DNA from 2 places in the Arthrobacter sp. 05L417 genome. Region 1 is predicted to be linked to the other one. Evidence: riboswitches for the same ligand, from Rfam matches in the RefSeq annotation. Region 1 holds a riboswitch; the other holds the start of a gene.

What was found. A riboswitch is a leader RNA that binds a small molecule or an ion and turns the genes downstream of it on or off. The one in region 1 is predicted to bind cyclic di-AMP.
Region 2: it holds a riboswitch for cyclic di-AMP, as region 1 does, so the genes downstream of both, AC1DJW_RS13410 (M23 family metallopeptidase) here and AC1DJW_RS12035 (aggregation-promoting factor C-terminal-like domain-containing protein) in region 1, are expected to answer to the same signal.

What each region holds. Positions count from the first base shown of each region.
Region 1 is NZ_JBFTOG010000013.1:77,886-81,282, forward strand. It holds gene AC1DJW_RS12025 (response regulator transcription factor) at 1-158, shown strand, start outside; gene AC1DJW_RS12030 (sensor histidine kinase) at 171-1,649, shown strand; cyclic di-AMP (ydaO/yuaA leader) riboswitch at 1,815-1,988, shown strand; gene AC1DJW_RS12035 (aggregation-promoting factor C-terminal-like domain-containing protein) at 1,991-2,728, shown strand; gene AC1DJW_RS12040 (bifunctional glycosyltransferase family 2/GtrA family protein) at 2,892-3,397, shown strand, end outside.
Region 2 is NZ_JBFTOG010000016.1:25,301-28,697, forward strand. It holds gene serC (phosphoserine transaminase) at 1-432, opposite strand, end outside; gene AC1DJW_RS13405 (iron-dependent transcriptional repressor DtxR) at 795-1,490, shown strand; cyclic di-AMP (ydaO/yuaA leader) riboswitch at 1,617-1,826, shown strand; gene AC1DJW_RS13410 (M23 family metallopeptidase) at 1,829-2,647, shown strand; cyclic di-AMP (ydaO/yuaA leader) riboswitch at 2,793-2,959, shown strand; gene AC1DJW_RS13415 (NlpC/P60 family protein) at 2,965-3,397, shown strand, end outside.

The DNA of each region.
Region 1 (3,397 bases):
CCCAGATCCTGGACCGTGTGTGGGACTACGATTTCGGCGGCCAAGCCAACATCGTGGAGCTTTACATCTCATACCTGCGCAAGAAGATCGAGGCCAACCACCCGCCCATGATCCACACGGTGCGCGGAGCCGGCTACGTCATCAAGCCTGCCGAATAGCCGGGGCGCCGAATGTCCGCACTCTCGGGTATCCCCCGCCAGACTGACCACAGCTGGTTCAATCCTTCAACCTGGCACTTGCGCACGCGCTTGATCTTGCTCTCGATGGCACTCCTTGTGGCCATCTGCGGTGCCGTCGGGGTGGTCAGCTATGCCTCCATGGACGTGTTCCTCACGAAGCAGCTGGACCAGCAATTGATGCAGGCCTCCCATGGCCGCCCACCGCAGGGCAACCCGGGCGGCCGTCCGGACCCCTTGGATCCCCGGGGCCAGAGCATCGGCACGCTGAATGCACGCATTCTTGGCGGCCAGGTGAGCAGTGATGCCGGATTCTTGTCCTCCGATGCCACCCGTGCGCCGTTGTCCCCCAGCGACGCGCGAATCCTGTTGGCCCTCCCCTCCGACGGCCGCCCTGTTGATCGCACCCTGTCCAGTGGCGGCTACCGGCTGGTGGCTGCCGAAACACCCTACGGCGATGTGGTTATCACGGGGCTGCCGCTCGCCTCGAAAGAGGACACCGAAGCCTCGCTCGTGTGGACCATGGTGCTGGTGTCCTTGGGCGGACTGGTCCTGATCGGGCTGGCCGGAACGGTGCTGATCCGCCGCACCATGCGCCCCTTGGAGCAACTCTCCGACGTCGCCACCAAGGTATCGAAACTTCCGCTCGACGCCGGCGAGGTGGCCCTCGCGGTGCGCGTTCCTGCGTCGGCGGCCCACCCGAGCACCGAAGTGGGAAGCGTCGGCCATGCATTGAACCTGATGCTGGACAACGTCTCCAGCGCCCTCGAAGCGCGCCAGCAAAGTGAGACAAAGGTGCGCCAGTTCGTGGCCGACGCGTCGCACGAACTACGCACTCCGCTGACCGCCATCCGCGGCTACACCGAACTCTTGCGCATGACCGAGACGTTCACGGAGGACGGCCGCAAGTCACTGGGCCGGGTGCAGAGCCAGTCAGAACGCATGACCACCCTCGTAGAGGACCTCCTTCTCTTGGCCCGGCTTGACGAAGGGAAGGCGCCGGAGTTCACCGATGTGGACCTTACGCAGTTGGTGATCGAAACCGTCAGCGACGAGAAAGTCATGGCCCCCGAGCACATCTGGCAGCTCAAGCTCCCGGATGAGCCCCTCACGGTCCGCGGCGACACCACCCAACTCCACCAGGTTCTGGCGAATCTGCTCTCCAATGCCCGCAAGCACACCGAGGCGGGAACCACCGTGGTCACGGGCGTCATGCGCTCCGCCGATGGCAGTGCCGTGGTGACCGTGACCGACAACGGCCCGGGCATCCCGCCTGAATTCCAGGGCAGGATCTTCTCGCGCTTTGCCCGTGCCGACGCCGCCCGCTCCGGTTCCGAGGGCACGTCCGGGCTCGGCCTTTCGATTGTGGAATCCATTGTCCAGGCGCATGGCGGCACGGTGGAAGTGGCGTCCCGCCCGGGCCGGACGGAGTTCGCGGTGCGGCTCCCGGCGCTCAGGACCGCCACCGCCTGAAGAGACCAACCAGAAAAGCGCGACGCCGGTGCGCGTCGAGCGCAAGTCGACGCACCGGCGTCGTGATCTCCGTTACCTAAATGTGACTTAAGCTGGATCCTCCTGTACCGTCGAATGGGTGCGCTGGATCATTCCGGCCACCGCCGGGTAGGCGCCGAGCTCTGCCACTCCCCGGTGCCCAACAGTCCAGGCAGAGACGGGGGACCCAGGTCTCCGGGCAAGCGCTCATGTTGAGCCAGCCCTAGGGGTGAAGCCGTACCGCCACAATTCGCTGTGGCCACGGCCGGATGACCTCATCCGAATCCGACAGCTAACTCCGCAGGCGTCGAGAGGCAATCACCATGTCTGATTCCAGGAATCAGTCGCGCCCTGTTGCGCGCCACCGCGGCGAACCTGCCCGGAGAAACAAGTCACGTTCCACCTTGAGGCGAGTCGCCTCGAACCTCGGCACCGGCCAGCGCATGGCCGTTGTTGCCGGCGTCGTCGCCGTGTTCCTCGGTGCAGGCGCCGCCACCCAGGCCGCCGGACAGGCCATCAATGCCCAGGACATGAGCCGGACCTCCGAATCGCGCACGGCGGATCACTCAGCCATGCCATCAGCCAGCGCCACGCCGTCGGCGAGCGCAAGCGCGAGCCCCAAGCCGAGCGCCACGCCGACGCCGAGCCAGGCACCCGCCCCTGCTCCGGCCGCCGTCGCGCCCCAGGCTGCCGCACCGGCCGCCCCCGCGGCACCCCCGGCGCCAGCAGCTCCGGCCGCACCCGTCGCCGTCGATGATCCGGCTGGCGCCCAGGCCTACGCCGCGAGCATCCTTCCCTCCTACGGTTGGGGCCAGGGCGAAATGTCAGCCCTGATCACCTTGTGGAACAAGGAATCGGATTGGCGCACCACTGCCACCAACGCCTCCAGTGGCGCCTACGGCATTGGGCAATCGCTGCCGGGCAACAAGATGGCATCAGAAGGCGCCGACTGGCAGACCAATTACCAGACTCAGATCCGCTGGGGCCTGAACTACATCAAGGAACGCTACGGATCGCCGTCGGCGGCGTGGTCCTTCCACTTGGCCCACAACTGGTACTAAGCCCACGAGCCACGAGCAAAAGTATGTCGAGGTCCGTCCCTTCCGGGGCGGGCCTCGACGTATTCTGGCCGGGCACATGATTCCCGCACGGCGCTCAGACATCCACAGCCACGTCACAGGTTCCGCCTAAAGCCCTCATATTAGGCAGCCGCACTCTGGATACATGACGCTCATCGAATCCACCTCCGGAACCCTGAAGGACCCCGCGGTGGTGCCGCCGGGCCTTCCCATCCAAGGCAACGCGCCTTTCCACCCCAACACCCCCGTTCAACCCAACACCCCAATTCAACCGAGCACCGTGCGTCGCGCCCCCGTGGACACCCACACCGCCATCCCTGTCCTCGACGTCACCATCCCCGTCTTCAATGAGGAACGCGACCTCGAGGAGTGCCTGCGCAGGCTTCACGGCCACTTGCGCGAATCCTTCCCGCACGGCTTCCGCATCACCGTGGCGGACAACGCGAGCACGGACGGCACCTTGAAAATCGCGGAGCGCGTGGCAAGGGAACTGCCTGAGCTCGCGGTTGTCCATCTTGAGGAGAAGGGACGCGGTAACGCCCTGCGCAAGGTGTGGCTGGCATCGCCGTCGCCGGTCCTCGCTTACATGGACGTGGATCTCTCCACCGACCTCGCCGCGCTGGCGCCCCTTTTGGCGCCACTGATCTCCGG
Region 2 (3,397 bases), on a different contig from region 1:
GTATACGTCCACGCCTGCTTCAGCCTGGGAAACGGGCCGGGTGCCAGGCTCGGACTTGATAATGGACGAAGCTTCCAGGAACGGTGCCTTGTTGGTGGCCGAAGCGAACTTGGAGCCGAACTCACCGAAGGAGAGGTGCTGGGCCTTCTTCTCGACCAGGCCGAAGCTGGCGACATCCCAGAACGCGGTGGAGCCTCCGACGCCGAGAATCACCTCGTAGCCCTCGGGTGCACGGAAGAACTGGCTAAGCCCCTCGCGGACCGAGCCCACCAGGTTCTTGACCGGCGCCTGACGGTGGGAGGTGCCGAGGATCGTTGTCGAGGCGGCGGACAGTGCCTCGATCTGCTCGGGGCGGACCTTGGAGGGCCCGGCGCCGAAGCGGCCGTCCTTGGGCAGCAAATCGGCAGGGATGGTGATGCTGTTGTCGCTCACGGGATGCTCCAATGGTGAAGTAGCGGCCTAGATGGGTCGTGGCAGGCGGCAAGCTGCCCCCTTCGACTCCCCAATTCTGCCTGACTCCGCGGGCGGGGACAGAACCGAAGGTGTCATAGTCCGCCACGTGGAAAGCATTTGTTCCACCGGGCGTGGGGCCCGTGCCTGACCGGGCGACGGAGGGGCGCTGGAGCGGGACGCTGAGCGGGTGCCGGAATTATCCGGAGTAATTCAAAATAGGCTAAGCTTGGAGCTGGCGCCCGGACCGGGACGGCCGGCCGGTTCGGCCATTGTTCGACCACTGAGTCGGCTGCGGTACGGTGGAAAATACGCAAGATACTGCGCTCGAGGAGCTGAGCTGGATGACGGATCTGATCGATACCACTGAGATGTATCTTCGGACCATTTTGGAGCTTGAAGAAGAGAACATCGTGGCTCTTCGCGCACGCATCGCCGAGCGCTTGCGGCACTCCGGCCCAACCGTTTCCCAGACCATCGGACGCATGGAACGCGACGGCCTGGTTATTGTTTCAAATGACCGGCACCTTGAGCTGACCGAAACCGGCCGGAAACGCGCCACCGAGGTCATGCGAAAGCACCGGCTCGCCGAGCGGCTCCTGGCCGATGTCATCGGACTGGACTGGGCCTACGTCCACGATGAGGCATGCCGCTGGGAGCACGTTATGAGTGAGCGCGTGGAACGGCGGCTCTACGAGCTCCTGGACCACCCCACGGAATCGCCGTACGGCAACCCCATTCCCGGACTCGAAGCACTGGGTGGAGCCGCATCGCATGCCTTCACGGATGGCGTGGTCAACCTTCTTGAAGCAATGAACGAATACTCACCGGAAAACAGGGTCACCGTCAGTCGGCTGGCCGAACCGATCCAGGTGGAACCGGAACTGCTCGTGCAGCTGGACGAGGGCGGAATCCGGCCCGGCGCGAGGGTTTCCCTGGAACGTGTGGGGGAGTACATCTCCGTTCGCGTACCCAATATCGACGGCGCGCTGGAGCTGCCGCCCGAGGTTGCCTCGCACGTGTTTGTCACGGTCGCCTAAGCTGCCCGGTAAGGGCCGTCGGCAAAGATAACGAAATTATTACTGCGGGGGTTAATCCCCTATAGTTGACTACTGGCGCCGATACCAAAGCGTTACCTGATCCGAAGCCGAGTTCTGCCAGCGGATCAGGTGGATTAGTCCATTCACTGGCAGAAGCGGGGGAACCACCATCGGCTGTCGAAAGGCGGCCTTGGGGTGAAGTCCGCAGCGGAAGTGCAAGCAGCGCAGGGTTCCTCCGGGACATACCTGCGCTTCGCGCCCTTCGCGCGGACCGGGTCCACGATCTCTCTGGCCCGAATCCGACAGCTAACTTCGCAGGCTTGTCAGAGAGGAAAACCTTGACTACGCAGAACACCAGGGGCCGCAGACGCGCGTCCGGTCCTACTGCTGAGCTGCGGAGCACAAGCGCCGTCGTGCACGAGCGGCCCCGCGATCCCCATCGCGAAGTCCGCCGCCGCAAGGGTCCCTTGCGGCAAATGGCCGAGTTCGCCGCCGCGAGCGGAGCAGGACAGAAGGCCGGAGTGGCCCTTGCCGCCACAGGCCTCATTCTGACGGTCGCCATGCCGGGCACCGGCGCCCTGACGGCCACTGCCAACTCAAACCAAGTCGCGTCGGCCGTGGGCACCCAGCCCGAGATTCCGGCCGCGGCAAGCGCCACGATCGACTTCAGCCGCGCTGCGGTTTCCACCACGGCGGATCCGGACAGCAAGCTCAAGCAGCTCTTGAGTGCGCAGTCCGTCGGCACCATCAAGGAGTCGTCCTCCAAGGGCACCCTGGGGGCGCCGCTGGACACGCTGGTCACCGCCTCGCCGTTCGGCTACCGCGTGAATCCCATCACGGGCGGTTTGGGGGAGTTCCACCGGGGCCAGGACTTCGTGGCCCAGTGCGGCACCCAGGTCCACGCGGCCGCGGCCGGCAAGGTCACATTCGCTGGATGGCATCCGTATGGCGGCGGAAACCGCATCGTGGTGGACCACGGCAACGGCCTGGAAACCACGTACAACCATTTGTCTTCGTTCAGCGTCCAAGTGGGCCAAACGGTCAGCCGCGGCGATGTGATCGCTTTGAGCGGTACCACTGGCGCCTCTACGGGCTGCCACCTCCATTTTGAAGTCATGGTCAACGGCGACGTCGTTGACCCCCTGGGCTGGCTGTAGCCAATCCGATGGACGTCTCTCGCATGCTTGTCACGCTCCGTGACCTGAATGTGACATTCAGCCAAAACTCATGTACCGTCTAACTCGCATCAACTTTTAGAGAGTTGATGCACTCGGGTGGATTGCCTAGCTCTGCCACTGCCCGAGGTTCCGTTCGCAAAACATCGTCTGGCAGAGGCGGGGGACCCACTTTTGGTCATCTTCACCGATGGCCTTGGGGTTAAGTCGCATGACTTCCGAGAGGGAGAAGTGTGGCCGGATGACTCCCATCCGAATCCGACAGCTTACCTCGCGGGCATAGGGAGAGGCCTCTTAACGTGTCTTCACGCTCTACTGTTGCGCGCCACCGTGCCGCGGTCACCAAGACCAACTCGCTTGCCGTTATCGCTAAGACTGTCGGCAGCAACGCCGGTGGCGTAGGCCGCCAGGCGGCAGTTATCGCTGCTGCTTCCGGCCTGGTGCTTACTAGCGGTATCGCAGCCAACGCTGCAGAAACCAACGTCCCCCGCGAGTCCACTTCGACCTCCGCCCTGGAAGTCCAGTCCATCGCCCAAGCCAGCATTTCGGCCGACTCCTCCGTCGCCATCAAGTACGAGCGCCCGGTGGTTTCCACCGAAGCTGCTCCGGTTGTCGCAGCTCCGGTTGCCACCCAGGAAGCCGCTCCGGCTTCGCAGGCTGCGGGTGCCGCTACCGGCGTCTCAACGCTTTCTGTCACGGCTGCTGTTTCACCCGCCACCAAGGTTGCCAGTG